DNA from 4 places in the uncultured Hymenobacter sp. genome. Region 1 is predicted to be linked to each of the others. Evidence: riboswitches for the same ligand, from Rfam matches in the RefSeq annotation. Region 1 holds a riboswitch; each other region holds the start of a gene.
The links. A riboswitch is a leader RNA that binds a small molecule or an ion and turns the genes downstream of it on or off. The one in region 1 is predicted to bind S-adenosylmethionine.
Positions count from the first base shown of each region.

Region 2: it holds a riboswitch for S-adenosylmethionine, as region 1 does, so the genes downstream of both, metH (methionine synthase) here and ACFE7X_RS00550 (amino acid permease) in region 1, are expected to answer to the same signal.
Region 3: it holds a riboswitch for S-adenosylmethionine, as region 1 does, so the genes downstream of both, ACFE7X_RS03415 (RimK family alpha-L-glutamate ligase) here and ACFE7X_RS00550 (amino acid permease) in region 1, are expected to answer to the same signal.
Region 4: it holds a riboswitch for S-adenosylmethionine, as region 1 does, so the genes downstream of both, ACFE7X_RS01750 (O-acetylhomoserine aminocarboxypropyltransferase/cysteine synthase family protein) here and ACFE7X_RS00550 (amino acid permease) in region 1, are expected to answer to the same signal.

Region 1 is NZ_CAXTBM010000001.1:146,557-153,788, reverse strand. It holds gene ACFE7X_RS00555 (TSUP family transporter) at 1-166, shown strand, start outside; gene ACFE7X_RS00550 (amino acid permease) at 391-1,839, opposite strand; SAM riboswitch class I at 2,183-2,295, opposite strand; gene ACFE7X_RS00545 (DHA2 family efflux MFS transporter permease subunit) at 2,449-4,071, opposite strand; gene ACFE7X_RS00540 (hypothetical protein) at 4,093-4,704, opposite strand; gene ACFE7X_RS00535 (HlyD family secretion protein) at 4,859-6,187, opposite strand; gene ACFE7X_RS00530 (TolC family protein) at 6,308-7,232, opposite strand, start outside.
Region 2 is NZ_CAXTBM010000029.1:40,187-47,418, forward strand. It holds gene ACFE7X_RS13605 (DUF5686 family protein) at 1-134, opposite strand, end outside; gene ACFE7X_RS13610 (M14 family metallopeptidase) at 712-3,423, shown strand; SAM riboswitch class I at 3,729-3,839, shown strand; gene metH (methionine synthase) at 3,912-7,232, shown strand, end outside.
Region 3 is NZ_CAXTBM010000005.1:75,782-83,013, reverse strand. It holds gene ACFE7X_RS03440 (RagB/SusD family nutrient uptake outer membrane protein) at 1-503, shown strand, start outside; gene ACFE7X_RS03435 (sugar MFS transporter) at 616-1,893, shown strand; gene ACFE7X_RS03430 (hypothetical protein) at 2,135-2,788, shown strand; tRNA gene ACFE7X_RS03425 (tRNA-Thr) at 2,883-2,955, shown strand; gene ACFE7X_RS03420 (LLM class flavin-dependent oxidoreductase) at 3,080-4,108, opposite strand; gene ACFE7X_RS03415 (RimK family alpha-L-glutamate ligase) at 4,108-5,112, opposite strand; SAM riboswitch class I at 5,596-5,707, opposite strand; gene ACFE7X_RS03410 (Y-family DNA polymerase) at 5,906-7,204, opposite strand; gene ACFE7X_RS03405 (LexA family protein) at 7,182-7,232, opposite strand, start outside.
Region 4 is NZ_CAXTBM010000002.1:201,337-208,568, forward strand. It holds gene ACFE7X_RS01740 (aliphatic sulfonate ABC transporter substrate-binding protein) at 1-506, opposite strand, end outside; gene metX (homoserine O-acetyltransferase) at 602-1,633, opposite strand; gene ACFE7X_RS01750 (O-acetylhomoserine aminocarboxypropyltransferase/cysteine synthase family protein) at 1,935-3,323, opposite strand; SAM riboswitch class I at 3,696-3,809, opposite strand; gene ACFE7X_RS01755 (LysM peptidoglycan-binding domain-containing protein) at 4,144-4,443, opposite strand; gene ACFE7X_RS01760 (lipocalin family protein) at 4,682-5,089, shown strand; gene ACFE7X_RS01765 (YbhN family protein) at 5,185-6,273, opposite strand; gene dxs (1-deoxy-D-xylulose-5-phosphate synthase) at 6,565-7,232, shown strand, end outside.

The DNA.
Region 1 (7,232 bases):
CATTTCGCACTGGCAGATTATTTTGGGCCTGATTGTGGGCGGCGTGGCCGCCTCACCCCTGGCTGCCCGCCTCGCCGGCCGCATTCCGGTGCGTGGGATGTTCGTGGGCGTGGGTTTAATGGTGATAGTCTGGAGCTTATGGGCGCTGCGAAAGGTGTTTATGTAGGTAAGACGGAAACGTAGAGTTACAAACTATCTGGCCGCAAGAACAATGTAGAGACGCGACACTTCGCGTCTCGGCGTTGAACAACCTCAGCAACGCCGAGACGCGAAGTGTCGCGTCTCTACAACCAGACAGTTTCTGCGCTGTACTTTGTGACGAGTAAAGACAACGCCCCGGCCTTAGAGGACCGGGGCGTTGTTATGGTACTAAGCTATACAAGCTGGCGCTTATGCTCTATTCTGCTCCTGTCGGAGCTTACTGTGCTTCTTGCCGTAGCCGTAGTAAATAGCCAAGCCGATAGCCAGCCAAACGGCCAGCCGCAACCACGTTTCCCACGGCAACGATACCATCATCACCAGGCAAGTAAGGATACCGAGAATGGGCACCACGGGCACCCACGGCGTACGAAAACCGCGCGGCGCGTTCGGCTCTTTTTTGCGCATAATAAGAATGCCCAAGCACACCATCACAAAGGCCAACAGCGTTCCAATGCTGGTCATTTCACCGACCACTGAAATTGGCACGAAGCCTGCAAACAGGGCAATAAACAAGCCCAGCAGCAGATTGGATTGCAGCGGCGTGCGGAACGTGGGGTGAATGCGCCCGAAGACCGGCGGCAGCAGACCATCCTTGGCCATCGAGAAAAACACCCGGCTCTGCCCCAGCAAATCCACCAGAATAACCGAGGTGTAGCCGATGATAATAGCCAGAATAACGGCGGCTGACAGCCAGGCATACGGGGTTTTTTCGATGGCAATGGCCACGGGCGCCGCGCTGTTTTTGAACTCGGTGTAGTTGGCCAAACCCGTCATGACGTGCCCGAAGAGTACGAACAGCACCGTGCAAATCAGCAGGGAGCCGATGATGCCAATGGGCATGTTGCGCTGCGGATTCTTGGTTTCCTGCGCCATAGTGGCCACAATGTCGAAGCCAATAAACACGAAGAAGATAACGCCCGCCCCGCGCAAAATCCCGCTCAGGCCAAACTCCCCGAACGTGCCGGTATTCTCCGGGATGTACGGCTGGTAGTTGGCCGGATCGATGTACTGCCAACCCAAGGCAATAAACACCAGCACCACCGCCACTTTCAGCGTGACCACCAGCGCATTAAACCACGCCGAACCCGACGTGCCCCGAATGATAATGGCCGTTATAGCCAGCACGATCAGCATGGCCGGCACGTTCACGAAGCCATGCACCGCCGTACCGTCGGCCAACGTGGCCGTTTCGAAAGGCGACATCACCAGCTGCGCCGGAATGTGCAGGTTGTACTTGCTCAGGAACTTCACTAGGTATTGCGACCAGCTAATAGCCACCGTGGCCGCCCCAACCGAGTATTCGAGCACCAAATCCCACCCGATTATCCAGGCAAACAGCTCACCCATTGTAGCGTAGGCGTAGGTATAGGCGGACCCCGAAACCGGCACCATGGAAGCAAACTCGGCGTAGCAAAGGGCCGAAAACGCGCAGCCAATAGCGGCCACCACAAACGAGAGTGTAACGGCCGGGCCGGTGTTGTTGGCGGCGGCAATGCCGGTGAGCGAGAACAGGCCCGCCCCAATAATTACCCCGATACCAATCGTAATCAGGTTGAAGCCGTTCAAGCTTCGTTTCAGTGTGTGGGAACCCGTTTCGGCAGCTTCTAACCGCAGCAGCTCCAGTGATTTTTTGAGCATAGAAAGTTGTGTAGGCACGCGCTATACCGCGTTTACCCGTTGAATAAAGCCTAGGGGATGCGCTAAGCAGCTGGTAGTGTAAGCGCAGGAAAGCGCCCGGATATACGCCGCCAGCTAGGCCCTGACCAGTAAAAGAAACAATGAAAATGGGGGCAGGTAGTAGCTGGCTACTGCTTTACGCCTCCACAAAGGCAAGCTCTGGCACCATGGCCACAGTTATCTACCGCTCAGCAGCAACAACACCCCCCGCCACAACAAGCCCACTCCCGGCCCGCAGGCCCGGCGAATGAAACAGCAACAACAGAAAGCGGGGTATTTAGTGAGTGAGGCACGGTAACTTGTTTTTATATAGTCGTCAGGCAGTGAATCTGCTGACCATCGGTTGGCACCGTTCCGCGGGGTGCGGGGGTTGCCGGCGCGTCTTGGAGCCTGTCTCTCAGCGCCTCTGTATAAAAACAATCCTTCGTCGGTAAAGAATTGGTGCCGCAAAGGTAAGGCCGGCCTTCGCGCATTCCCAAATGCGTAGTTATAGTTGAGAATAATCGGCGGCGGCACTGCTCCAGCAAGCTAACGCTAGCCAACAAACACGAAATAGATTTTGAATAACCCCTACCCGGCCGCTTCCGTCTGCCCATCTTGGCCAGGCTTGTTGGCGCGCATCAGGAACACGAGGGGTATTGACAACAAACAGGCAAACCCTAGCAAGTAGAAGGAATCGATGTAGGACAAGATGTTGGCTTGCAACTGCACGGCGCCGTAAATGGTAGCTTGAGCGCGTTCGGTTGCTTCGGCCAGGCTGCCTCCAGCGGCGGCTTGGGTGGAAGCTAGGTTTTGCAGTCCCGCTTCGTAGTTGGGATTAGAGAAGGTGAGGCTGTCGATAATACGGCTTTGGTGGAACTGCGCCCGGCGGGCAATCAGGGTGGTGATGGCGGCAATACCGAAGCTACCACCCAACGACTGCGCTAGGTTGATAAGGGTTGCGGCCTGGTTGGTTTTGTTTTTGGCTATCCCGACGTAGGCCGCCACACTAATCGGCACGAAGAGGAAAGCCAATCCCACGCTTTGAAACACCCGGGCCTTGGCCACGCTCGCAAAGTCGATATCGGAGCTAAGCACACCGGCATAATTGAAAAGCGCGAACGTACTGATAATCAACCCCAGCAGAATCATCCAGCGGGCTTGCACCTTCGAGGCCAGCACACCCACCACGGGCATAAGTAAGAGCACTGCCGCCCCACCCGGCGAAATGGCTAAGCCACTCTTTATGGCCGTGTACCCCAGCAGATTCTGTAGAAACAAGGGCAACTGCGTAGAACTGCTAAACAACACGGCGCCCACGGAAAACATAACCAGCACGGCCGCCGCGAAATTGCGGTGCTTGAGCAGTTTCAAGTCAATGACCGGGTCTTTGGAACGCCATTCCCAGATCACTCCAGCTACTAAAGCTATGGCCGCTACCCCAGCCAACACTGTGATGGCGCCCGAGCTGAACCATTCTTCCCGCTCGCCCCGGCTCAATACGTATTGTAGCGCGCTGAGTCCTACCGCCAGCAAACCCAGCCCGACATAGTCCACGTTCAGCCCGCCAGCCCATTTGGCGGCTTTCTCTTTCACCAGCGCCGGCGGATCTTTCACTAGAATCGACACCAGAAAAGCCGTTACGATGGCCACGGGCACGTTCACGAAAAACACCCAGTTCCAGCTGGCATTGTCTACGAGGTAGCCGCCTAGCGTGGGGCCTACGGTGGGCGCTACCACCGTTGCCACCCCATAGGCCGCAAAAGCCAGCCCGCGCTGCGCCGGCGGAAACGTATCGGTGAGGATGGCCTGGGCCATGGGCGAAAGCATGCCGCCACTCAGCCCCTGTATCACCCGCATAAACACCAGAAACCCAATGGTCGGCGACAAGCCGCACAGCAGCGAAGTAGCACCATAAGCCAGCAAACAAATCGAGAACAGGCGCTTGCGCCCCACCACCGTAGCCAGAAACCCGGCCACCGGTAGCACCACCGCCTTCGACACCAGTTGGGCCGTTACCACCCACGTTACCTCGTCTTCGGCGGCGCTTAGGTTGCCCCCAATCTGCGATAGTGCCACCGATACACTGGTATCATCCAGCACTTCCATGAAGGTTGCCATGGCCACCGTCACCGCAATTAGCCACTTCAGGTTGTCCCCGTGGCTAGCGGCAACGCTGCCCGCAGGCTTTTTCAAGGTTTTGGTCTGGCTCATCAGCTGAAAATTCGGGCCGCTCTACTGCGGCGTGGTGTGCAAGTGCGTGCGTAGCTGCGTCACGGCTTCCTTGTAGTGGGTGGTGAAATCGGCCAGGATTTCCGCACGCGTTACACTCTCGATTTCGCGCCCTTCCGCCCAGGTGCTAAGTAGCTCGATAGTTTTAGTGCGGGCAGGCTTTTTGTCGTCTTTCTTTTCGTCTTTTTCCCCGTCCTCCCCTTCCGCCGCATCGTCCTGTTCTGGCTCTTCCTGGTCGTCTTCCGCTGCTTTCTGGCCGGCGGCATCGGCGGCTTTAGCGGCTAGCTCGTTTTCCTCGAACCAGCAATGGATGTAGGGCGTGACGGTTTCGATGCGGGCTTCAGCCACCACGGCATACTGAAACTCCACGGGGCCTTCAGGCCGATGTACAATCAGGTAGATTCGGCTTTGATCGAGGCCGGTTTCGCAGGTGCGGCCGTGTTGGCGCAGCGCTTCGGCCGCCGCTTCTAGGGCCGGACGCGCCACTTCGGTGTAAAAGGTACCCTGCCGGGTAAGGTTGCGGCTAAACGCCTGATTTTCGCGGTCTACAGTGGCGAAGAAGTCGTTCAGATCAGCTTGCCAGCGGCCAGACGCATTAGGAGGTTGGGTTTCCATTGATAGTGGATTCTACTGGATTGTTTGGGCCGTTGTGCTTGACCTAGCAGCCGCTTAACGAAGTATCTCTGTGCCGACGCTGAACAGGGCATCGTTTTGCTTTGCCAAGTGCAGTTAGACAGGCGGTTCAGCAGTAATAGCAGGCAGTTTGCTTTCAGCGTACTATCGCGGCGCGGGAGCGGGTAGCCTTATCAGGAGCAGCGGGCTTCTCAGTGGGCTCTATGCTGATGTCTACCTCCGGCACCACCGACATGCCGGGGGCCAGCAAGTGCAAGTTGGGTTGGCCGTCGAACACGATTTTGACTGGGATTCGCTGCACTACTTTCACGTAGTTGCCGGTGGCATTTTCGGCGGGCAGCAAGCTAAAGCGGGCCCCCGTTCCGCGTTGAAAGCTCTCTACCTTGCCCCGAAATTTCTCACTTGGATAGGCATCTACCTCCAACTCAACTGGCTGACCAGCCCGCATCTTTTCCAATTGGGTTTCTTTGAAATTGGCCGTCACCCATAGCTGGCCGTAGGTAAGAGCCATAAGTTGCTGCCCCAGCGCTACGGTTTGCCCTTCATCCACGGCCTTGCGCGTGACGCGTCCGGTTTCGGCGGCGTAGATTTTGGTGTAGGAAAGCTGCAACCTGGCTTCATCGGCGGCGGCCTGCGCCTCGCCTATCTGGGCTGCCGTCACGCTGATTTGCTCGGTGGCTTGGCGGTAGTCGTTTTCAGCTTGCGCTACGGCGGCGCGCGCCTGCCCAACCTGGGCACGCACGGTTTGGGTGCGCTTGCGAGCGGCATCAGCCTGAGCCGCCGTGGTACGAGCTGCCGTCTGCACTTGGTCGTAGCGCTGGCGCGACACGGCATCGGTTTTGTAGAGTTCGGCGTAGCGCTGCTCGTCGCGGGCGTCACGAGCCGCTTGGGCTTGTGCGGCTCGTTCTTCAGCCTGGGCTTGCTCGAGCGAAGCCGCCGCCGCCGCCAACTGGGCCCGCTGCTGATCAATCACACTGCGCCGCGACGTAGCAGCCCGCGCAGACGCTTCCCGCTGGGCCTGCGCACTCACGACTCCTGCCTGCGCCTGGTTGAGCCGCGCTTGATAGTCGCGCGGGTCCAGCTCTAGCAGCAGAGTGCCGGCCTGCACCAGTTGGTTGTCACGCACATACACCTTACGCACCGTACCCGCCGCTCGGGGGCTCACTCGCACTGCATCCCCCTCAATGAAGGCGTTATCGGTGGACTCGTGGGCACGGGCGTGCAGGTAGTAGCGAATCCCGAAGAACAGCACCGCCAGCAGCAGGACAATGGCGCCAATTACAAACCAGGGCCGCTTATAAATGGGGGTTTCCGTAGTTTCATCAGGCGCATCCGCGGACTGCTTCTCCACGGTCCGCCGGCCTCGGGCACTAAGGTCTGGGGCATCGGAGGGGTCGGCCGTTTGCCGCTGGGCCAAGCCACGGGGGGCACTGCGGGCGGCGGGTTGGGTTGTATGGTCTGCCATCTGGCGGGGAATTATTAATTCAGCAAATAAGTGATTCAGCGAAGTGCCGAAGTAATGGCGGGGTGAAGCATTTAAATGCCTATGTGTACCAACAACTCACCACGCTTTTATCTAGCTCGTTCACAGACGGAAAGATTGCGCTGTGCCGGTAGCAGCAGCAAAATTGAGACGTGCCGCGCCGTACTGCGCCAGCGCTTGCACGCGTAAAGCACGGGCGTTGGCCAACCCAGCCTGTGCCTCCAGCACGTCGGTGTTGTCGGCTACGCCGGCCCGGAAGCGTTGGGTGGCTAGTTCCAATTCGCGCGTCGCCAAGCGGAACTGCTCTTCAGTGGCCCGCACTTGCTCTACTCCTAAGCGCCAGCCTACTAAGGCCGTACGCACGTCTTGCTCCACTTGGCCGCGGCTGTTGCCCAACTGCCATTCGGCTTGGCGCTGCTCGCTCAGGGCCGCGTTTATCCGGCCGCGGGTGTAGCCACCATCGAACACGGGCACGCTGAGTTGCACGCCGTAAGTGCGCGTGGCACGGTCGTTTTTGAAGGGCGTATTGGCTGACTGCCCATAATCCCCGACGGCATTGACGACAGGGTAACGGGCCGCGGCACGGGCACGGCGGTCGAGGGCGCGCTGTTCGATAGTCTGCTCGGCAATGCGCGTATCGAGTCGCGAAGCCAGGGCCTGCTGCAACGCGGCATCCAAAGGCGGTACCACTTCGGCACGGACGCCCAAGGTATCAACCAACTGCGTGGAACTGCCTTGAGGCAAGCCAACAGCGCGTTCTAGGTCGAGGCGGGTTTGCTCGGCGTTGGCTTCGGCCTGCACCACCCGTAGCCGCTCCTGCGCCGCCCGCGACTCGGCGCGCACCACATCAATGCCATTGGCAACGCCGGCGTTTCGTTGTTTAACGGCCAGTTCCCGCAACGCTTCCGCAAGCGCAAAATCGGCGCGGGCGGCCTTCACTTCTAGGTTGCTGCGCTGAGCGGTGAGGTAAGCCAACGCCACGAAAGTGGCCACCTGCTCGCGGGCTAATTGGGTGGTCAGGTCGGCT
Region 2 (7,232 bases), on a different contig from region 1:
ATGGACGCAAACGGTACGGGCTTCTGCGTAGCGGCTTCCGTAACTCGTCCTCGCACCAAAAGCTGCTGCGCTTCAGCGAATTGAGCCCCGATCAGCAGCAATATTAACAGTGGATATCTAATTCGGAACTGCAAGATTCAGGAATAAATAAATGCCTATAGTTCAGGAAAAAGCAGAGCCCGAAGCCGTAAGATACAGAATACGAGCGGGCAAGTGCAGTAGGTTTAGTTGACAAAATTTAATGAAGAGAATTCGAGGGCCACTAACTACTAGTTAATGCTTTTCACGCGACTCTGGTTCAGCTGCTGTCTGCCATGGCAAACGGCCGCTAGGCAAACCATATAGGCTTCGGGAACAGTAACGCGGAGGCACCTGTCCTTCCGAGGCAGAAGGAATCTGAGTTACTTCGGTGAGCGGTTTAACTCGGATTTCTCCTGCCTCGGAAGAAGGACAAAAAGAAACCTTATTAGGAGAGGCTCTAAATCTGGTGGGCGAAACCATGGGAAACTTGAGAATTGGATGTATGCAGTAAGATGTTGTAATATTATTGCAATCCATTCGGCTACAGCCAACAGAGTTGATAAGGCTGGCGCCTCCTATCCGGCTGTTTCTGTCAAGAACATTTTCGTTGCTCACTTCCTAATTTTTAAGGCGCTGCCAGAACGCAGAGCAGCTATAGGACTCGGCTCTGGAAGCAAACTCACTGGTTTTATGAAGAAATACTACGCTTTGTTGCTAGCGTTTGTGGTAACCCTCGCGGGCCAGGCCCAGACCAAATCAAATCTGGCTTATTTCCTGCCCCAAGCTATAGCCTACAACCCCGCTATTCCGACGCCGGCCGCCGTGCTGGGCTACGAGGTGGGCGAATGGCACATCAGCCACGACCAGTTGCTAGCCTATCTGCGGGCCGTAGACGCGGCTTCTGACCGGGTCAGTATTACCGAATACGCCCGCACCCACGAGCACCGGCCGTTGCTGCTGCTCACTATTACGGCCCCGGAAAACCAACGCAACATCGCTCAGATCAAAGCTGAGCACCACAAATTAACCGATCCTGCCGTTTCCAACCAGCTGGACGTGAGTAAGATGCCGGCCGTGTTCTGGATGGGCTACAGCGTCCACGGCAACGAGCCCAGCGGCAGCAACGCTTCGCTGTTAGCGGTGTATTACCTAGCCGCCGCGCAGGGCCCGGCCATCGAGGAAGTGCTGCGCAACACGGTGATATTGGTTGACCCTAGCATCAACCCCGATGGCCTGACCCGCCACTCGGGCTGGGTGAACGCGCGCCGCAGCGCAAATCTGGTAACCGACCCCGCCAATCTGGAGCAGAACGAGGTCTGGCCCGGCGGCCGATTCAATCACTACTGGTTTGACCTGAACCGCGACTGGCTGCCCCTCCAGCACCCCGAGTCGCGCGGCCGGCTCCGGCAGTTTCACGACTGGAAACCCAACCTGCTCACCGACCACCACGAAATGGGCACGAATTCCACGTTCTTTTTCCAGCCCGGCGTACCCTCGCGCAAGCATCCGCTCACCCCGGTCCGCAACTTCGAGCTTACCCAGAAAATCGGGGCTTACCATGCCAAAGCGCTGGACAAGATGGGCTCCCTCTACTTCACCGAGGAAAACTACGACGACTTCTATTACGGTAAGGGCTCGACCTACCCCGACGTGAACGGCGCGGTAGGCATTTTGTTTGAGCAGGCCAGTTCGCGCGGGCACGCCCAGGAGAGCGTGAATGGCGTGTTGCGCTTTCCTTTCACCATCCGCAACCAAGTGGCTACCACGTTGTCGTCTATTGAGGCGGTGCAGGCCTTGCGGGTAGACTTGTTGAACTACCAGCGCGAATTCTACCAGAAGGCGGTCCGCGAAGCCCGCGGCCAGAACGTGCGGGCCTATCTGTTCGGGACCGACCAAGACCCGGCCCGCGCCTACGAGCTGGCCCGCATTATCCGGCAGCACCAGATTGCGGTGTACCGCCCCCAAACGCCCATTAAGCTCAACGGCTACACCTTCAGCCCCGCCAATGCCTACGTGGTGCCCACCGACCAACCGCAGTTTCGCCTGATTCAGGCCATGTTTGAGGAGCGCAGCACGTTTCAGGACAGCATTTTCTACGACATCTCGGCCTGGACGCTGCCCCGGGCCTTCGGCCTAAACATGGCCGCCGTAACCAAGGCGTCGGCGGGCCGGCTGCTGGGTGCGCGCCTCGACAGCGTAAGTTTCCCCACGGGCCAGGTGCTCGGCGACAAGTCCGCGTATGCCTACGCCTTCAGCTGGCACGGCTACTACGCCCCGCGCGCGCTGAACACGCTGCTAGCCCGCAAGCTGACCGTGAAAGTGGCGACTGAACCTTTTTACGTAGGAGAGCGGAAGATGGATTACGGCAGCATTCTAGTGCCGGTGGGTTTGCAAACCATGTCCGCCGATACGCTCTACACCCTCATGCAGCAGGTTGCCGTAGCCAACGGCCTCGACGTGGTGGGCATCACCACGGGCTTGTCGACGCAGGGGCTGAAGCTGGGCAGCGTGAACTTGGTAACTCTGAAAAAGCCGGAAATTATGCTGCTGGCCGGGCCCGGCGTGAGTCCTACCGACGTGGGCGAAGCCTGGCACCTGCTGGATAACCGCTTCGGCATGACGCCCAGCCTAGTAGCTCCTGAAACCCTGGACCGGGTGAACCTGGACCGCTACACCGTGCTGGTGGCTTCCGACGGCACGTATGCCGGGATATCGGCCGCGGCCCGCGAAAAGTTGCGGGCCTGGGTGCAGCGCGGCAACACCCTGTTGGCACTGGGCCGCGGCGCCAAATGGCTAGCCGACAACGGCTTATCAACCAGTAAGTTCAAGGCTACTAGTCCGGCCCCCACGCCGCCTGCCCCAGAAACGGCGCCTGTGCTCGGCGCCGCCAGCCCAACTGCCCCGGCCAGCGCTACCGCTGCTCCATCGGTTTTGCCTAGGCCGGGCCGGGCTGTAGTCGCGCCGGCGGCACCTGCTAGCCCGTTGCCGCAACGACCGTACGTGGGGATGCGCAACACGGCCAGCGCCCAGGAAATTACGGGGGCCATCTTCCACGCCCGCCTTGACCTAACGCACCCGCTTGGCTACGGCTACGACAGTCCCGATGTGTTTCTGTTCCGGGACCATACCGTCTTTATGGAGCGTTCCGCTGGTCCCTACTCCAACCCACTCATGTATACTGCCCGTCCGCTGGCCAGTGGCTTTATTTCCAAAGCCAACGAGCTGAAGCTGCGCAGCACCGCCGCAGTGGATATTACCGACGTGGGGGCCGGCCGAATTATTTCCCTGGTGGATAATCCCAACTTTCGTGCTTTCTGGTACGGCACCAACAAGCTGTTTCTCAACAGCATATTCTTTGGGCAACTGATGCGGGCCAGCCCACCCCCAGCGAGCGAGGAGTAGCCGGATAACCCAGGACGTAGGCCAATCTGTCGTATTCACTTAATCGGAAAACATTAGGACCAAGAAGAAAGTAGCCTCCGAAAAGTAAAGATCCTCGCTGGAAAGGATACGAAAAGGATGAAATGAAAAAGAAAGACGGTAAGTCCGTTCCCAACTGCGTGAAGAAAGATTAAAGGGCATTCCGATAAGCTAATTCGTTATTCCTTGAATTCTTGAAAAGCGCTGCCCGAATTTTAAACAAGCCGACCTATCCTCATAGGTCGGCTTGTTGCTTTCTGACAACTTGGCTAGTACCTTTGCTGAGTCACTTATCCAGAAAGACCGAGGGACTGGGCCCTACGACGTCTTGGCAACCTGAGTAAAACAAGGTGCCAACTCCCATTTCGTCCTATTTCTGCGGCGAAAGAAGATAAGTACGGAACCTGCGCCCGCAGTTTTCTCTTTCTGGATGAGCTGGTTCAACGACGGCATTCTGTAAAGAGAAACCTATGAAAACGCACTGTCCCGACTCCCCGCTTTACGCCATCCTTCAACAGCGTGTACTTGTGCTCGACGGAGCCATGGGCACCATGATTCAGCGGCATCCGCTGGAAGAGGCCGACTTTCGGGGCACCCGCTTTGCCAATCACCCCAAGCCTCTGCGGGGCAACAACGACCTGCTCAGCCTCACCCGGCCCGATATCATCAAGGGTATTCATGCCGAGTATTTCGCGGCTGGAGCCGACATGGTGGAAACCAACACGTTCAGTGGTACCACCATTGCGCAGGCCGACTACGGGCTCGAAGACATTGTGTATGAGCTGAACTATGAATCGGCGCGCCTGGCCAAAGAAGCAGCCGACGAGTTTACAGCGCAAACCCCCGCCAAGCCTCGCTTCGTAGCCGGCGCCGTAGGACCAACCAACCGCACGGCCTCTCTTTCGCCCGACGTCAACCGCCCCGGTTTCCGGGCCGTGACGTTCGACGAGTTGGCTACGGCCTACCACGAGCAGGTTCGCGGCCTCATTGATGGCGGTTCCGATGCTTTGCTCATCGAAACCATCTTCGATACGCTCAACGCCAAGGCGGCCCTTTACGCAGTGCAGAAATTCTTCGATGAAGGCGGCCGGGTGGTGCCCGTCATGATTTCGGGAACGATTACCGACGCTTCCGGCCGTACCCTGTCGGGGCAGACGGTGGAAGCTTTCTGGAACTCGATCCGCCACTTGCCGCTGCTAAGCGTGGGTTTAAACTGCGCCCTCGGAGCCGACCAGCTCAAGGTGTACGTGAAAGAGCTAAGCCGCATTGCCGACGTGCATATTTCCGCTTACCCCAATGCGGGCCTGCCCAACGCTTTCGGCGGCTACGACGAGTCGGCGCAGGAGTTTGCAGGCGTCGTGGAAGGCTACCTCTCCGACCGCCTCGTAACGGTGGTGGGTGGCTGCTGCGGTACCACGCCGCAGCACATTGCCGAACTAGCCAAACTGGCCGACAAGTACGAGCCGCGGCCGTTGCCGGAGGTAACGCCCGCCACGCGCCTAAGTGGCTTGGAGCCGTTCGGCATCACCGAGCAAAGCCTATTCGTGAACGTGGGCGAGCGGTGCAACGTGACGGGTAGCCGCGCGTTTGCCCGCCTCATCCGGACCGGCGCCTATGAGCAGGCCCTGCAAGTGGCCCGCGACCAAGTAGAAGGCGGCGCTCAGATTATTGATGTAAACATGGACGAAGGCATGCTGGACTCCGAGCAGGCCATGACCACCTTCCTGAACCTGATTGCCTCCGAGCCCGATATTTCGCGGGTGCCGGTGATGATAGACTCCTCGAAGTGGAGTGTGCTCGAAGCCGGCCTGAAGTGCGTGCAAGGCAAGAGCATTGTCAACTCGATTTCGCTGAAGGAAGGCGAGGAAGTGTTCAAAGAGCGCGCCCGCACGGTGCGCCAGTACGGCGCCGCTATGGTGGTCATGGCCTTCGATGAGAACGGCCAGGCCGACTCGTATGAGAAGCGTATTGAAATCTGCCAGCGCAGCTACGACATTCTGGTAAACGAAGTCGGTTTCCCGGCCGAGGACATCATCTTCGACCCGAATATCCTGACCGTAGGCACCGGTATGGAAGAACACCGCAACTACGCGCTGGACTTCATCGAGGCCGTCCGCTGGATCAAGCAGAACCTGCCCGGTGCCCTCACCAGCGGTGGCGTCAGCAACATCAGTTTCTCGTACCGCGGCAACGACGTCGTGCGCGAAGCCATGCACTCGGCGTTCCTCTACCACGCCATCCGGGCCGGCCTCGATATGGGCATCGTGAACCCGAGCCAATTGGGCGTGTACGATGAAGTTCCTAAAGACCTACTTGAACTCTGTGAGGACGTGCTGCTCAACCGCCGCCCCGATGCTACGGAGCGCCTCGTGGACTTTGCCGAAACGGTAAAGCAGAAGGACAAAGTGGAAGTAGTAGCCGATGCCTGGCGCAGCTTGCCGGTACAGGAACGTCTACAGCACGCCTTGGTGCGTGGTATCACCGAGTTCATCGACCAGGACACCGAGGAAGTGCGGCAGCAAGTTAGCCGCCCGTTGGAGGTGATTGAAGGTCCGCTGATGGCCGGCATGAATGTGGTGGGCGACCTGTTTGGCGCCGGCAAAATGTTCCTGCCCCAGGTGGTAAAATCAGCGCGGGTGATGAAGAAGGCCGTAGCTTACTTGGAGCCGTATCTGCTGGCCGACAAGCGCGGGCAGGAACGCCAAACGGCTGGCAAGATTCTGCTAGCCACCGTGAAAGGGGACGTGCACGACATCGGCAAAAACATTGTGGGGGTGGTGCTGGCCTGCAACAATTTCGACATTGTGGACTTGGGCGTGATGGTACCGCTAGAGCGGATTCTGGACGAAGCCGTGAAGCAGCAAGTCGATGTTATCGGGCTAAGCGGCCTGATTACGCCCAGCCTTGACGAGATGGTGTATGTGGCGCAGGAAATGGAGCGGCGTGGCTTGAAAACGCCGTTGCTAATCGGTGGTGCTACTACGTCGCGGCTACACGCCGCCGTAAAGATTGCGCCCAACTATTCGGGGCCCATTGTGCACGTCAACGACGCTTCGCGCAGTGTGGGTGTAGCAGCCGGCTTGCTTGGTTCCGCCAAAGACGAATACGCCCGCACGGTGCACGACGAATACCGCCAGTTGCGGGAAGACTACGCCGGCCGTCAGCGCGACAAAAACTACCTTTCCATTGAGGATGCCCGCGAGAATGGCTTCAAGGCTAACTGGGAAACGACGCCCATTGCCAAGCCTACTTTCTTGGGTGCCAAAGCACTGGAAGACTACGACTTAGCCGAACTAGCCACGTACATCGACTGGACGCCTTTCTTCCAGACTTGGGAGCTAAAAGGCCGCTACCCGCGCATCCTCACCGACGAGAACGTGGGCGAAGCTGCCACCCAGCTCTTCAACGACGCGCAAGCCATGCTTAAGCGCATCATCGACGAGAAGCTGCTCACGGCCCGCGCAGTTATCGGCTTCTGGCCCGCCAACACCGTAGATTACGACACCATTCAGGTGTTCAAGGACGACAGCCGCACCGAAGTAGCCACCGAGTTCTTCACCCTGCGTCAGCAAAGCGAGAAGGCTGCTGGGGTGCCTAACCTGGCTTTTTCCGATTTTGTGGCGCCGCTGGAAACCGGCCGGGCTGACTACATCGGGGGCTTTGCCGTAACGGCGGGTATCGGCATCGAAAAGCACCTGGAACAGTTTGAAGCCGACCACGACGACTATTCCAGCATCATGATGAAAGCCCTGGCCGACCGCTTGGCCGAGGCCTTTGCTGAGCGCTTGCAC
Region 3 (7,232 bases), on a different contig from region 1:
TCTGGAAACCCGGTGATGTATATCCCGGCACCCCACGTATTGTTCAGCCAGCCTCTTTACCAGGTTCGCCGTTTGGTTACAACGTGAAGAAGTGGTTTACGGGCAGAGACCTGACGCCGCTACAGTACGATTCGCCGCTCAACATTCCGGTGCTACGGCTGGCCGACGTCTACCTGATTTACGCCGAAGCAGCGGGTCCGGCCCTGGGCTTGCCTTATTTGAACCGGGTGCGTCGTCGGGCCTTCGGTTTGCCCATTGAGGTACCTTCGGCCCGAGACTTAACCATCACCGACGTCACGGCCTATAAAGCGGCGGTGCTGCGGGAGCGTCGGTACGAGTTTGCCTTCGAAGATGACCGTTGGTACGACCTGAAGCGTACAAATACCCTGATTCCGGTGATGCGTGCCCAAGGCAAAAATATTCAAGACTTCAACGTAGTGCTCCCCATCCCCCAGTCGGAGCGCGACGTGAATCCTAATTTGGTGCAAAATCCAGGGTACTAACCGTATATTCCAATCCTGAAGAACAAGAAAAGCCGTGTGCCACCCGCTGGACGCGGCTTTTCCTATCTCTTCGGTACCAGGCTCACTTCCCTTCCCACATCTTTCCCCATCCATGGCAGCCCCAACCCCAACCCTTAGCAACCGGCCCGTCGGCACTTCTTCGGCTAGCTCGCAGCGCTACACTTCCGCGCTAAGTGCCGTCACTACTCTTTTCTTTCTGTGGGGATTCATCACCTGTCTCAACGACATTCTGATTCCCTACCTGAAGGCCATCTTCCAGCTCTCGTTTGCCCAGGCCAACCTAATTAACCTCTGTTTCTTTGGAGCTTATTTTCTGGTAAGTATTCCGGCGGGTAAGCTGGTGGCGCGGGTGGGCTATAAGCGCGGCATGCTCATTGGGTTTGTGGTAGCGGCCGCCGGTGCTTATCTATTTTATCCGGCAGCTTCGCAGCGGGCGTATGGCTTGTTTCTGGGGGCGCTGTTCGTACTGGCTTCCGGTATCACCATTTTGCAGGTAGCGGCCAATCCGTACGTGGCTATTCTGGGCCCGCCCGCCTCGGCTTCGGCGCGCCTCACGCTCACGCAGGCGTTCAATTCGCTCGGCACCTTCCTGGCGCCTCTGCTTGGCAGCGCCCTCATTTTGAGCCGCTTGCCGAAGTTGGACAACGCCGCCAGCGCTGCTTCCATCGACATCACGGCCGTGCAGATACCGTACTTGGTTATTGGCACCGTACTCCTGCTGATTAGCTTGATGCTCAGCCGCATCAATCTGCCACAAATTGAACATGCTACGGAAGCCGATACAGCAGAAGGCGCCAGCTCGACGCGGGCCTGGAACTACCGCCACTTGGTGCTCGGGGTAGTGGGCATCTTTGCTTACGTAGGTGCTGAAGTAGCTATTGGCTCGCACATCGTTAATTACCTGGCGCTGCCTGATGTGATGGGCCTAGACCCCAAAACGGCGGGCGACCGAGTGGCTTTGTATTGGGGCGCAGCCATGGTGGGCCGATTTGCCGGTGCTTACTTACTCAACAAGTTTGCGCCTACCAAGCTACTTGCTTTCAACGCTATAGGCGCGGTGGTACTCGTACTGATTTCTATCAACACCTCGGGAGCCGTAGCCATGTGGAGCTTGTTGGCCGTGGGCTTGATGAACTCGCTGATGTACCCAACCATCTTCACGCTGGCCGTAGCCGGCTTGGGCCGCCACACCGAGGAAGCTTCGGGCTTGCTGTGCACAGCTATTGTGGGTGGGGCCCTGGTGCCCTTGCTGTTTGGCTTCATTGCCGACAACAGCGGTTTGCGGCTGGCTATGCTGCTGCCAATTGTGTGCTATCTGTACGTGATGTGGTACGGTTTGCGCGGCAGCCGCCGTGCAGCCACGGTCTAAGTTAAGCTTCCTTGTCTGGAAGAAAGAATCCTGCCCAACAACCATCAAATATGCTTGGTATCGTGTCGGCAATTGGCCCGGTGGCTTCCTTGGTTGTAGCCATCGGGCCAATGTGATTCTAGAGGTTGCCAGTAGCTAAACCAAGTGGTTGTGTGGGCTTGCCCCGTCTTTTTTGCGTTGCTTTTTAGTATCTTATAGTCAGCTAGTAAGATATAGATACACACTTATTGCTTTCAAGAGTATGCTTGCTGACACAACGCTTCGCTTGCTGACTATTGCAACGGTTAGCTTGTGGTTTGACGGCAGGGCAACGGCCCAACGCCTGGTTCCCGGCTACGTTATTTTAATTGCCGGCGACAGTCTACCAGGAGCTATCCGCCTCAGTTCACCCATTGAGCAGCAACGAGAAGTGAAATTTGTGCCCTTGGCAGCCAATCAACTGCTTAAGTTTTCTCCCGAAAAGGTTCGTGCTTACGGCTACATGAGCGCAAAAGACACCGTGCGCTATGTAGCTTGTCCGGTGCAACTCGGCTACCCGGTTGTTTACCGCACCAAAGTTGCAGGCCAAGACAACACTTTCATTGAAAAGACTACCAACGACACCGTATGGCTGCTACTAAAGCAAGTTATGGCCGGTCCGGTACAGCTGTATGAGCGCTACGACAGCCACAATGGAGCACCTTCGTTGCGTCAATATTTTCTGCGCAAAGGCCATAACCTGCCCGTCAACACCTATTGGTGGAATTTCCCGAAAGATGCCGCAGTGTTTTTCAAGGACCATTCAGCCCTGACGGCCCAACTCCAAACCAAGCACTACCACGCCCGCGACTTGAAAACGGTGGTTCATATGTACAACAAATGGCAATTGGCGACCACGAAGCCGATTGTACAGTGAAAGTAAGGTCTTGAAAAATTTGTTTTTAAGACGTAGTCGTTTTTCAAATCCTGTCTATCTTTGCTTCCCCTAACGGAAACGCCCGCCGGGAAATGCCTCTTTAGCTCAGTTGGTAGAGCAGCTCATTCGTAATGAGCAGGTCGTTGGTTCGAGTCCAATAAGAGGCTCACTTATATATACAAAACCCCGAAAAGCCCTTTCTTACGCAGGGCTTTCCGGGGTTTTGCTTTTACACTGAATCCTAAGCTATTGCGAGGCAGACCTGTATCTGCCCCGCAATTCGCCCAAGTCTTATGAAGCCAGGACTTGAATTACGGCTTCCGAGAAGCGTTCCATTTCTTCGAGCTGCGGACTGCACTGCAACAAGAACAAGTCTACGCCTACCGCTTCGAAGGCGGCAATGCGCTCGGCTACTTGGTCGGGCGTGCCCGTCAGGCCAGAGCGTAGGCCGCGGTTCGATACCGAGTAGTCTTGCAAGGAAACCTGGTTTTCGAGCTGCGTGCCGGCTAGCCACTGCTGATAGTTTTTGTAGCCGGCGGCCGAGCCTTGCACGTTGGTGATACGGTCCAGTTCCTTTTTCACTTCCTGCTCGGTGTTGCGCACAATGGAGTAAGCGGCCACCCCGAATTTCATGCGTGGCAAGCCCAGCTTTTCGCGCCGTTCACTCAGGTCCTGGATGCGGCGGCCGATGGCCTCGGGCTCGTCGCCGTGCATTACGTAGCCGTCGCACTGGGCAGCAATCAGGTTTTTAGCGGCTTCCGATTCGCCACCGGCGTAAATAAACGGCCGCGGGCGCGACACCGGCTTGGGCTGCAAAATGGAGTCGGTTACCTTGTAGAACTTGCCTTCGAAGGTGAAGTGGTCCTGCTTCCAAAGGTTGTCCACTACGTGCAACCATTCGGCGGTGCGGGCATATCGGTCGTCGTGCTGCTCGAAGTGCACGCCGTACTTCTTGGCCTCGTCCTGCCACCACGACGATACCACGTTCAACGACAGCCGGCCGCCGCTGATGTGGTCGATGTTGGCGGCCTGCTTGGCCAGCAAAGCCGGCGAGTGAAAAGTAGGCCGCACAGCCACCATCAACTCGATTTTCTTGGTGACGGCGGCCAAGGCGGCAGCCGTGCTCCAGGCATCCAGCGAAGGAGCTTCCTCGCCTTTGATATCGTTGAGGTTCAGCTCGGCGATGAGCGAGAGGTCGTACCCGAGGTCCTCACTGCGCTGAGCCAGCGTTTTGACGTAGTCCCAATCGGCGCGCATGTTTTCGTCTTCGACGTTGCGCAGCCACCCGCCGAAGACGGGCATCCAATATCCGTATCTCATTATACTACAGCCGTTTCGATTTGCGATTCATTCACAGCTTGCGGAGCAGCAACAGGAAGTTGAGTTACCAAGTAATCTACGAAGCGGGCGTAGGGGTCGAAACCCACCACATTCACGGCATCGGCCACGAAGTTGGACAGCGCGTTGATGTCGTAAAACAGTACGTCGCCGTTGCGGTCGTCGATGAGGTACTCGATACCACCCACGTCGATTTTAGCGGCGGCCACAATGCGCTCCACGGCCTCAATTACGTCGGCCGGGGGCGTGAAGGCTTCCACTTGGATGCCTTTTTTGGGCGCTTCGGTGAGGCAAAATTCGGCGGACTGCTCTTCGGGAATCTGGCAGATTTCAGCGGGGCATAGGTTGAAGCTTTCGCCGGTGGTGTACACCTTCATGGCGTACAGAAACTTACCGTTCAGGGTTTCTACCCGGTGAATGTTGCCGCCGCGGGGCGTCACATACTCCTGCACCAACGCCGTTTGGTCGATGCCAAGGTCGATTTGACCGGCTTCTACGGCCGCCTGCACGCCTTTCAGCGTATCGAAGCGAATAATGCCCGCCCCGCTGCCGCCAATATTCACCTTCACCACAATCGGAAATTGCAGCTGCTGAGCTGCATCGGCGATGCGCGAGGCATGATTCACCACAAACGATTTAGGGTATTTCAGGCCTAAAGAAGCAAACAGCGAGAGTTGACGGGCTTTGTTGGTTTCGATGCTGGTAGCCACCGAGCCATTGATGATGCGCGTGCCAATCCGCTCTAGGTGGGTAGCAAAACCCGCCGTGTGGAAAATACCCTGGCCGTGGCCGCGCAAGTAAGCCGAAGAGCTCATGCGGTTTACTACCAGCGCGTAGCGGCTTTCGGTTTCCGAGGGGTTGAAAAGGTGATGAGCGGCGTCAATCTTTTCGTAGGGCAGCCCACGGCGGTCTAGCTCGGCAAACAGCGGTTTGAACCATTCGGGGTGCTCGTAGTAGATGCCAATCGGCTTGGTTGAGGCAGGCATGAGAAAAAGAGGGTTATAAAAGACCAGAAAATCGAGAGAACAGCGCGAGGCAGTGAAGTCGCGCAAACAACAGAACTATGAGGAAGAGGGTTGCACCAGAAACAACAACGTATTATCGACTTATACGGGAGTAAATTATTTAACCTGCTTTGCAAGCCAAATCAACTCGAGTTTCTAGCCCGCCAACTAGGAAGTGGAAGCATGTCATGTTGCGGCGTTAGAGTTAGTAGGCGGTCTGCCACCGCTACGCAGTCAGAAAGCAATGAAACTCTAAAACCCAAAAACCTGAGGTTGCCCTGCGGCAGAGGTATTAACCAGGTTAACAGAAAGTGGCTGACGCAAGGGCGTTCCTTCGCTTTTAGCTACCCAGGACCGCCCACCTATGAATAGCTCAGCAACACGTGCTGCAACAACACCCATGCTGTAAAGCAGAAAAGGTAGCGGAAGAGGCGGCGGTGTTGATGAAGCGTTTCACGGCAACTTGTTTTATAGGGTCAGGACTTGGCTGCGCTGACCTTCGGTTGGCACCGTTCCAGATGATCTGGGGGTTGCCGGCGTTTCGTCGAGCTTGTCTCTCCACGCCTCTGTATAAAAACAATTCTTTTGCTTGAAGAATTGATGCCGCAAAGGTAAAGCGGCACTCACTGAAAATGCAAACCAGACTATACTCGCTAGCAATTCGCACCCAAGCACGGCACGCGGCTGCGTGCGTTGCTGTTTGATCGGTCCCATGCTAAGCTTAAGGTTAGATGGAAACACCATAGAAACACTGAATCCACTGCGAAATCTGCCTTTACCCTATTTCCCATAGCTCGCTCCAGGACGTGGTGCGGGCGGGGCTGCATAAGCGCTTGTGCCCGAGCCACGGCGCGGGCTCTCCTTTCGGAACTACCGCCGTGGCTACCTGAACGCAGTTTTGGCCGAAGCGGCGGTTGAGTTGGTCGAGCTTGCGCATAAGAGCGGCCGACTGCGGGCGCTGCACTTCGGGTAGCGGCTCGAAAAGGCTGAGCTGCGGCTGACCGTGCCCTTCCAGGCCATCGAGGATTACGCCGGCTTTCTTGTAGGCCAGCCCCGGTTGCCAAAGCTGCCCGAGCAAGGTGCGGGCAGCGCGCACCAAGTCACTGGTGTTGCTGGTAGCGGACGGTAGCGTGATTTGGGCGGAATGGGTATACGGCGGGGGCGTCGGGCCAAACCGGTTTTGGCCGATAAAAACGGTTAAAATATACGTTGCCGAACCCTGCGCGCGCAGCTTCTCGGCGGCCCGGGAAGTGAAAGCTGCTACGGCCCCGAGCAGATCGTCGAACTTGGATAAGGGCCGGCCGAAACTACGGGTACAGGCAATGCTTTTTCGCGCCAGCGTACCGTCTTCGCTCGGGTGTAGTTGGTGGCAGGGTTTCCCTTGCAGTTCCCGCACCAAGCGGGCACCTACTACCCCACCCATGTGCTTGCGGGCCCAGGCTTCCGAGCAGCAAGCCAAATCGGCGGCCGTCATCAAACCCATGGCGCGCAGCTTTTGACCGTATTGGCGGCCAACGCCCCACACCTCCTCAACCGGCATCTGCCCGAGCGCCCACCATTGCCGCTCCTCGGAATCAAGAGCCAATACGCCTTTGCAGGTAGCGTTTGTTTTCGCTAAGTAGTTGGCGAGCTTGGCTAAGGTTTTGGTAGGTGCAATACCAATGCACGTAGGAATATGGGTCCGCTTGTGAACTTGCTGCCGGATTTTCTGCGCGAATACCTCCAGATTTTTCTGGCAGAGTTCCATGTTGTGCAGCCCCAAAAAGGCCTCATCAATCGAGTATATTTCTATCTCGGGTACCACCGACGCCAGGTAGCTCATCACCCGATAACTCATGTCGCCGTATAGGGGGTAGTTCGAGGAAAACACCTGCACTTGGTGCTGCTTGATAAGCTGGCGAACCTGAAAGTAGGGCGTGCCCATCTTTATTCCCAACGCCTTGGCTTCGGTAGAGCGCGAGACTACGCAACCATCGTTGTTGGAAAGAACTACTACCGGTACGGTGGCCAAATGGGGCTGAAAAGCCCGCTCGCAGCTCACGTAGAAGTTGTTACAGTCGACGAGTGCGAACATGGTCGTGGAGCTTGCCGCTGATGAGTTC
Region 4 (7,232 bases), on a different contig from region 1:
CCGGCTTGGTCGAGGGCGCGTAGCAGAAAGATGTACGGATCGGTGCCGCGGGTAGCCGCCACACGCTTGCCTTTCAGGTCCGCCACCGACTTGATAGTGGATTTCGGGCCGGTGCATAGTGCCGTCCATTCTGGTTTCGAGTAGATATAAATGGCTTTCAGCGGGTTGCCATTGGCTTTGCCAATCAGTGCGGCCGCGCCGGCCGTGGAGCCGAAATCGATGCTGCTGCCATTAAGAAACTCCAAGGCCTTGTTGCTGCCCTGGCTGAGCACCCATTCCACTTTGATGTTCTGTTTGGCAAGATCCTTTTCCAGCCAGCCTTGCTGTTTCAATACCAAACTCAAGGGGTTGTAGTAGGCATAATCCAGACGGATAATGTCTGGCTGCGCACTTTTGGTCTCATTGCTAATTCCTCCACATCCGGCTAACACCAGAAGCAGTGCTAGCAAGCTGCCAAAGAAAAGCAGGCGGGCAGGTTGTGTACGACGGGAGGTGTTTGGTTTCATGAGAAAACAATGAAAAAGCTATAGATATACGCCCGTCATGAGGAGCTTCCGCAGCGCATGATATTCCTTGCTGTATTCCTGTATTCGAAGCGTTGTTAATGCGCGAAGCTGAGAGCGTGAAAGCGTTCCAAGAAATGAGTGATGTGGGCCGTTTCAATCAGGAAGCCGTCGTGGCCGAAGCGGGAATCCATTTCGGCATACATGGCTCCCGGAATGTGGCGGGCCAAGAGTTGCTGTTCCGCCGGCGGGAACAACACATCAGACGTGATGCCTATCACCAGCGTCCGCGCCCGTACCCGGCGCAAAGCCGCCGCGACACCACCGCGTCCGCGCCCTACGTGGTGCGAATCCATGGCTTTGGAAAGTGCCACGTAGGTGTAGGCGTTGAAGCGAGCCACAAGTTTGTCGCCTTGGTATTGCTGGTAAGCGCTGGCGCGGAAGTCGTCTGTTTTATCGTCAGTCGGTTCTGCTTGGGTTTCGCCGTAGGCACCGTAGCTGCGGTAGCTAAGCAGCGCTATGGCCCGGGCAGCCCGCAAACCAGCTGTTCCGCCGTCAGGCGTTGCTTGGTGGTAAGTGGAGTCGGCGAAAATAGCGAGCCGCTGCGCCTCATTGAAAGCAATACCCCAAGGCGAATGTTGCGCATTGGTAGCCAGCAACACCAAGTTCTCGAACACAGTTGGCTGCTGAATAGCCCATTCCAATGCCTGTTGGCCACCCAGAGAGCCACCAATCAGCGTGTGAATCTGCGTTAAGCCTAAGTGTTGGCGCAACGCTTCGTGGGCCGCCACCAAGTCGCGGATGGTAAGCAGCGGAAACTGCTGATAGCGGGGAGCACCGGTTTCGGGAGCCAGTGAAAGAGGGCTTGTGGAGCCGTAACAAGAACCAAGCACGTTGGCGCACACCACAAACCAGTCGGCCGGGTCGAAATGACACTCTGTTCCGAACAGGCCCGGCCACCAGCTAAGTACATCGGCGTTGGCCGTGAGGGCGTGGCACACCCACACCACGTTGTCGCCGGTGGCGTTCAGCGTGCCAAAAGTGCAATAAGCTACTTCCACGCCCGCGAGTTCTTGGCCGCTTTCCAGCGTCAAAGATTCGGGCAGATGTAAGCTTTGGTTTTCAGGCATTTTGTTTGGTAATGAAGTAATGAGAGATGACTGCTATCTCTCAGGCGGCGGCTTCGCGGACGCCAGCTTGCTCGGGCATTCTGTTCTATCAAGTATCAAGTGGCTCGTTTTGCGCTATACATTTGATACCCCGCTACAAACAGCCAACGGGCTGAGCCAGTAAACCAGCTCAACCCGTGCTAGTGTGGGATAGGAATAGCGGCTCCCTCTCTCACAAAAAAACCGCTTCCCCACCCACGTGCTGCGCTTGCTGGAAGAGCCCGGCCGCCCCTCTCACGACCGGCCGGGCTGGTTCCTCTCCCTATACTTCCAGCACGGCAGCGTGTTCCACTTCCTGCTCGGGCAGTGCGTCGCCACTTGTTGCCTCGGACTGCAAAGGTGCAGCGTCGCGTACGGCGTCAAATGCCTGCTGCAAGTCGGCCTGAATGTCTTCGAAATGCTCGATGCCCACGGAGAGGCGCAGCAGCGTAGGCGTCACGCCGGCGGCACGCTGCTCCACTTCTGATAGCTGCTGGTGCGTGGTAGCCGAAGGCTGAATGATCAGCGTTTTGGCGTCGCCTACGTTGGCCAAATGGCTAACCAGCTTCAGGTTATCGATGAATTGAGTGGCCGTGTCTTTGCTGCCTTTAATGGCGAACGTGAGAACCCCGCCGGCCCCGCGCTTCAGGTATTTCTGCGCCAGTGCGTTGTAAGGGCTGCTCTTCAAGCCCGGATAATTTACGGCTTCCACTTGCGGGTGCTGTTCCAGCCAAGTAGCTACGCGCAAAGCGTTTTCTACGGTGCGCTCCACCCGCAAGCTTAGGGTTTCGAGGCCTTGCAGCAGCAAGAAGGAGTTGAAGGGGCTCTGCGAAGAACCGAAGTCGCGCAAGCCCTCTACCCGGGCCCGGATAATAAAGGCGATGTTGCCGAATGGGCCACCTATGCCGAATACATCATTGAAAATCAAGCCGTGGTAGCCTTCGCTCGGCTCCGTGAACTGCGGAAACTTGCCGTTGCCGAAGTCGTACTTGCCACCATCCACAATCACGCCGCCAATACTAGTGCCGTGGCCGCCAATCCACTTCGTCGCCGATTCCACTACGATGTGCGCCCCGTGCTCTAGCGGCCGGAACAGGTAACCACCCGCGCCAAACGTGTTGTCAACGATAAGTGGCAAGTCGTGCTTCTCGGCAATAGCGGCAATCTTTTCGAAATCGGGAATGCTGAAGCTCGGGTTGCCAATGGTTTCCAGGTAGATAGCCTTGGTTTTCTCGTCAATCAATGGCTCGAAGCTCTCTGGCTTGTCGCCATCAGCGAAGCGGGCTTCAATGCCTAAGCGCTTGAAAGCTACCTTGAACTGGTTGTAAGTGCCGCCATACAAATGGGCCGTACTCACGAAATTGTCGCCGGCCTGCAAAATGTTGTTGAGGGCAATAAACTGCGCCGCCTGCCCCGACGACACGGCCAATGCTGCTACGCCACCTTCGAGGGCCGCAATACGCTGCTCGAACACGTCGGTAGTCGGGTTCATCAGCCGCGTATAAATGTTGCCGAACTCCTTTAAAGCAAACAAGTTGGCGCCGTGCTCGGCGTTCTTGAACACGTAGGAAGTGGTCTGATGAATTGGAACAGCGCGTGAGCCGGTAGTGGGGTCGGGCACTTGACCAGCGTGAAGTTGCAGCGTCTCGAAATGATGGGTTGGAGCAGACATGATTCGACTGATTTAAGAAGTGTATGTAGGAAGAAAGAGAGTGTATCTAGCTGAAAATGAACCACAAATAATTGTGGCGGGGGTGCTCTTCCCCAACCGAAGCGCAGTGGCGCAGGGGTGGCAGAACGCAGCGCAGGTGCCGAAGGCGTACCAGTGCTACTGAGTGGCATTAAGGGGCGAGGAGGGTGCCAGGAACCGTCAGGTGGTTAACAACAGCAACAGTGGGCGCTACAACAGCGGCGCATTCGCATTCGAGCGGCCGAAATGGCAACAGTCGAAACACGAAAACCCATCAGCGAACCAGCACGCGTTGAAGCGAGCCAAGCGGATAGGAAAAGAAAAGCGGAATCTAGGTTGTTTTTCATGGTACTCAACTTATCTCTCCCGCCGATGAATGTCGGAACGGGCAGGAATTGGCACCTTTCGCTTCAACGAAGGTTGCCAGTGGGTCACGGAGCCTGTTCTCTCGCCACTTCTGTATAAATCTGAAAACTGTCCCACCGTAAGCGGGGAGTACCGGGTTGGTGATGCAAATGTAAAACCGGATTTAATATTCGCAATACAATCGAAAAATATTTTTTGTTTTCTTTTTCGCTGTATTTGTTATCTCCAAATTTATATCTATTTGTATTAAATATCGCTGATTATCAGGGCGATAAGCTTGCTTTTCGTGAGGCGTAGACAATCTGCAATAGACGAGTTTTCTGCTTTCCGATCTTCCGAAAGCCTTATTCACTGCATTGCTTGTCTGGGTTTGCGGCATAAAAAAAGCCTCTCCTACTACAGAGCGGCTTTTATAATATTTCTAAGAGAATTTTTCCTAGATCTGTGGCAGGGTCAAAACTTGACCTACCTCGATATGGTCGGGGTTGGCGCCGATGGTAGCCTTGTTGGCATCGTAGATTTGGTGCCACTTAGCGGCGTCGCCGTAGTGGTTCTTGGCGATTTTGGATAGCGAATCGCCACTTACAACGGTGTAGCTCTGGCCTTGTGCGGCTGCGGGCTGCGTTTGTTGAGCAGGATTGCCAAAGAAGTCGGTAGCACCGCCGGTAGCAGGCTTAGCAGCGGGTTCTACAGGCTTTTTTTCGCCTTCGTTCGAGAGAAAATCAAATAATCCCATGGTCGTGCGTTGGTTTAAGGTGAAAGCAGAACGCAGCTCATCTTCATGCAATTGATGGCCACGGTGTCAGGCATCATACGCTGAAGCTGGTAAGAAGTTCAGCTTCCGAAAGTCAACAGTAGAGGAGCTGAACATCTTACGGAAGCCCGTCGTAAGAAGCGCAGTATCGCTTGGGCCTGGCACGAGCGGTATCGTACTCTCTCCCACTTTCAACCAATTTGCACATCTCATGAAAACGATGGCCTCTCCCTTTCGTTATGTAGCCAGCCTGCTAATGCTGCTGGTAGTATTCACTTCTGCTTGCGGCAGCAAAGAAGGCAAAGTAGAAGGTGTTAACATGTTGTACGGCGCCGAAAGCAAGATCTGGAAAACAGATAAAGAGCTGGATGCTACCGGTGACAAAGTGAAGCAAACCGACGCGCAAGAAGATGACCGCATCACGTTCTTCGCCAACGGACAATACAATATGACTTCTTCAGCGGGGGCTGTAAACGGCAAATACACTTTCGACCAAGCCGGCAAAAAAATCGCCATGACTCCCGACGGTGCCTCCCAAAGTAACTCCTTCGATGTGGTAACACTCACGGATGATAAGTTAACCTTGAGGAGCCCTGAGGGTGCCGAACTGCGCCTCGAAAAAGAATAGCAAAAGGTGCAGCAATTAGAACTGCATTAACAACAAAAAAGTCCTTCTACCATGGTAGAAGGACTTTTTTGTGCGTGGCGGTTGACGTAAAGGACTTACGAATGCATAACGGCGGCCGCTTTGCGCGGACCAAATATCCGGGCTATCCAGCGGGGTAGAAACACGGCGCCTAGTATCAGGTACAGATAGTAGGTCACGAGGCGGTAGAGCAGCACCATGAAGTTGGTCATGGTGGGAGTGCCGATGAACTTGCCGAAGAAGGTAGGAAACGCCCCTTCTGCAATACCGGCGCCGCCGGGCGTAATGGCAATCAGCAAAATAACTTTATAGGTGAGGTTGCGGCCGAAAATCAGCCAGAATTCCGGCCAGCTGACGTCAATGAAGGCCGAAATCAAGCAGCCAATTACCAGGTAGCGGGCCGTCCAGACGAAGGCGGTACTAAGGGATGCCCGCAGCCAATAGCCCCAGCCGTTGCCGCGTAGCTCGGCGGAAGCCAGCACCAGTTCGTTGCCCATCTTGTAGGCTTTGCCGCGCAGCCGCCGCAGCCCACGCATCGAAAATAGCCGCACCAGCAGCCGCTTCACCGACCGTGGGTTGATGAAGATGGCGTAGAGCATGAGTAGCGCGTAGATGGTCACGAACACGTAGCTAGCAATAAAGCCGATGCGCAATGTGGCCACCAAGCCGCCCTGCAATGCCTCATGCGGATACAGCGCGTCGCCCCCGATGAGCACGACCAGCGGCACCGCCAGCACATAATAGAGGTTGTCGAGCATGGCGGTGGCCATGATGTAGGCCACTGATTTGCCGAGCGAAATACCTTCCTTGTGCAGGAGCAGCGGCGCAACGGCGGTGCCGCCTACGGCCGAGGGCAACACGCAAGACGAGAACTCCCAAATCATGATAACGTCGAGGGAGGCGCGCCAGGAAAGCACCTTTTGGGTGAGGTAGCGGATGCGGTAAACGTAGCCCGCGTCGCGGGCCAGGAGCACGGCCACCATCAGGAAAAGCCAGAATGGTTTGGCGTGGGTGAGGGGCGCTAAGTCGCCGGGCTTATAGCTGCGCCAGAACATAAAACCGACGACACTAAGCCCAATCAGCACCGGCAAGACAATGCGCGAAGGGCGGAGCTTGTCCAGTAATTGCTGATCTTCAGTTTGTTGATCGACAGAGGTATGGGGCATGAGGGATGCGCAGGTATCGTAAATCAAAAGTAGGCATTCTGGCAGGGTAGGGCGTTAAAGAAGCGTTAATTAAGAACGATTTAGACCTGCTACTTCTGCCCGTTGCCACCGCGGCAACTGTTGTTTTGGCTTGCTAATTGTGGGGAAGCGCCGGTTCATAAACCAACTTTCAGCTGAACCGCCCGAACAGAAAACCCGTAACTTTGGGTGTCGTACGCAGCGGGCGGCCGTGAGGTACAGTAACCTTTTCGGCAGTCGGCTGTTGCCTTATCCCATCTGCTTCCTTTATACATGATTGTCGAACCCGGTGAATTGCTGGCGGCCATAGACTCGCCCGACGACCTGAAAAAGCTCAGTCACGACCAGTTGGTTCAACTGAGCCAGGAGCTACGTCAGTTCATTATTGATACGGTTTCGATATACGGGGGGCACTTCGGGGCTTCGTTGGGCGTAGTGGAACTGACAGTGGCGCTGCACTATGTGTTCGACACGCCCCACGACCAGCTCGTGTGGGATGTAGGGCACCAAGCCTACGGCCACAAGATTCTGACGGGCCGCCGCGACCGGTTCCCGACCAACCGCCGCTACAACGGCATGTCGGGCTTCCCGAAGCGCAAGGAAAGCGAGTACGATGCTTTCGGGGTAGGCCACAGCAGCACCAGTATTGGCGCCGCGCTCGGCATGGCCGTAGCGTCGGACTACAAAGGGGAGTTCGACCGGCAACACATTGCCGTCATCGGTGATGGGGCCATGACAGCTGGTATGGCTTTCGAGGCGCTCAACCACGCGGGCGTTACCAATTCCAACTTGCTGGTTATTCTCAACGATAACTGCATGAGCATTGATCCCAACGTGGGGGCGCTCAAGGAATACCTTACCGACATTACCACGTCCCGCACCTACAATAAAGTGCGCGACGAGTTGTGGAACGTGTTGGGTAAGCTCTCGAAGTTTGGTCC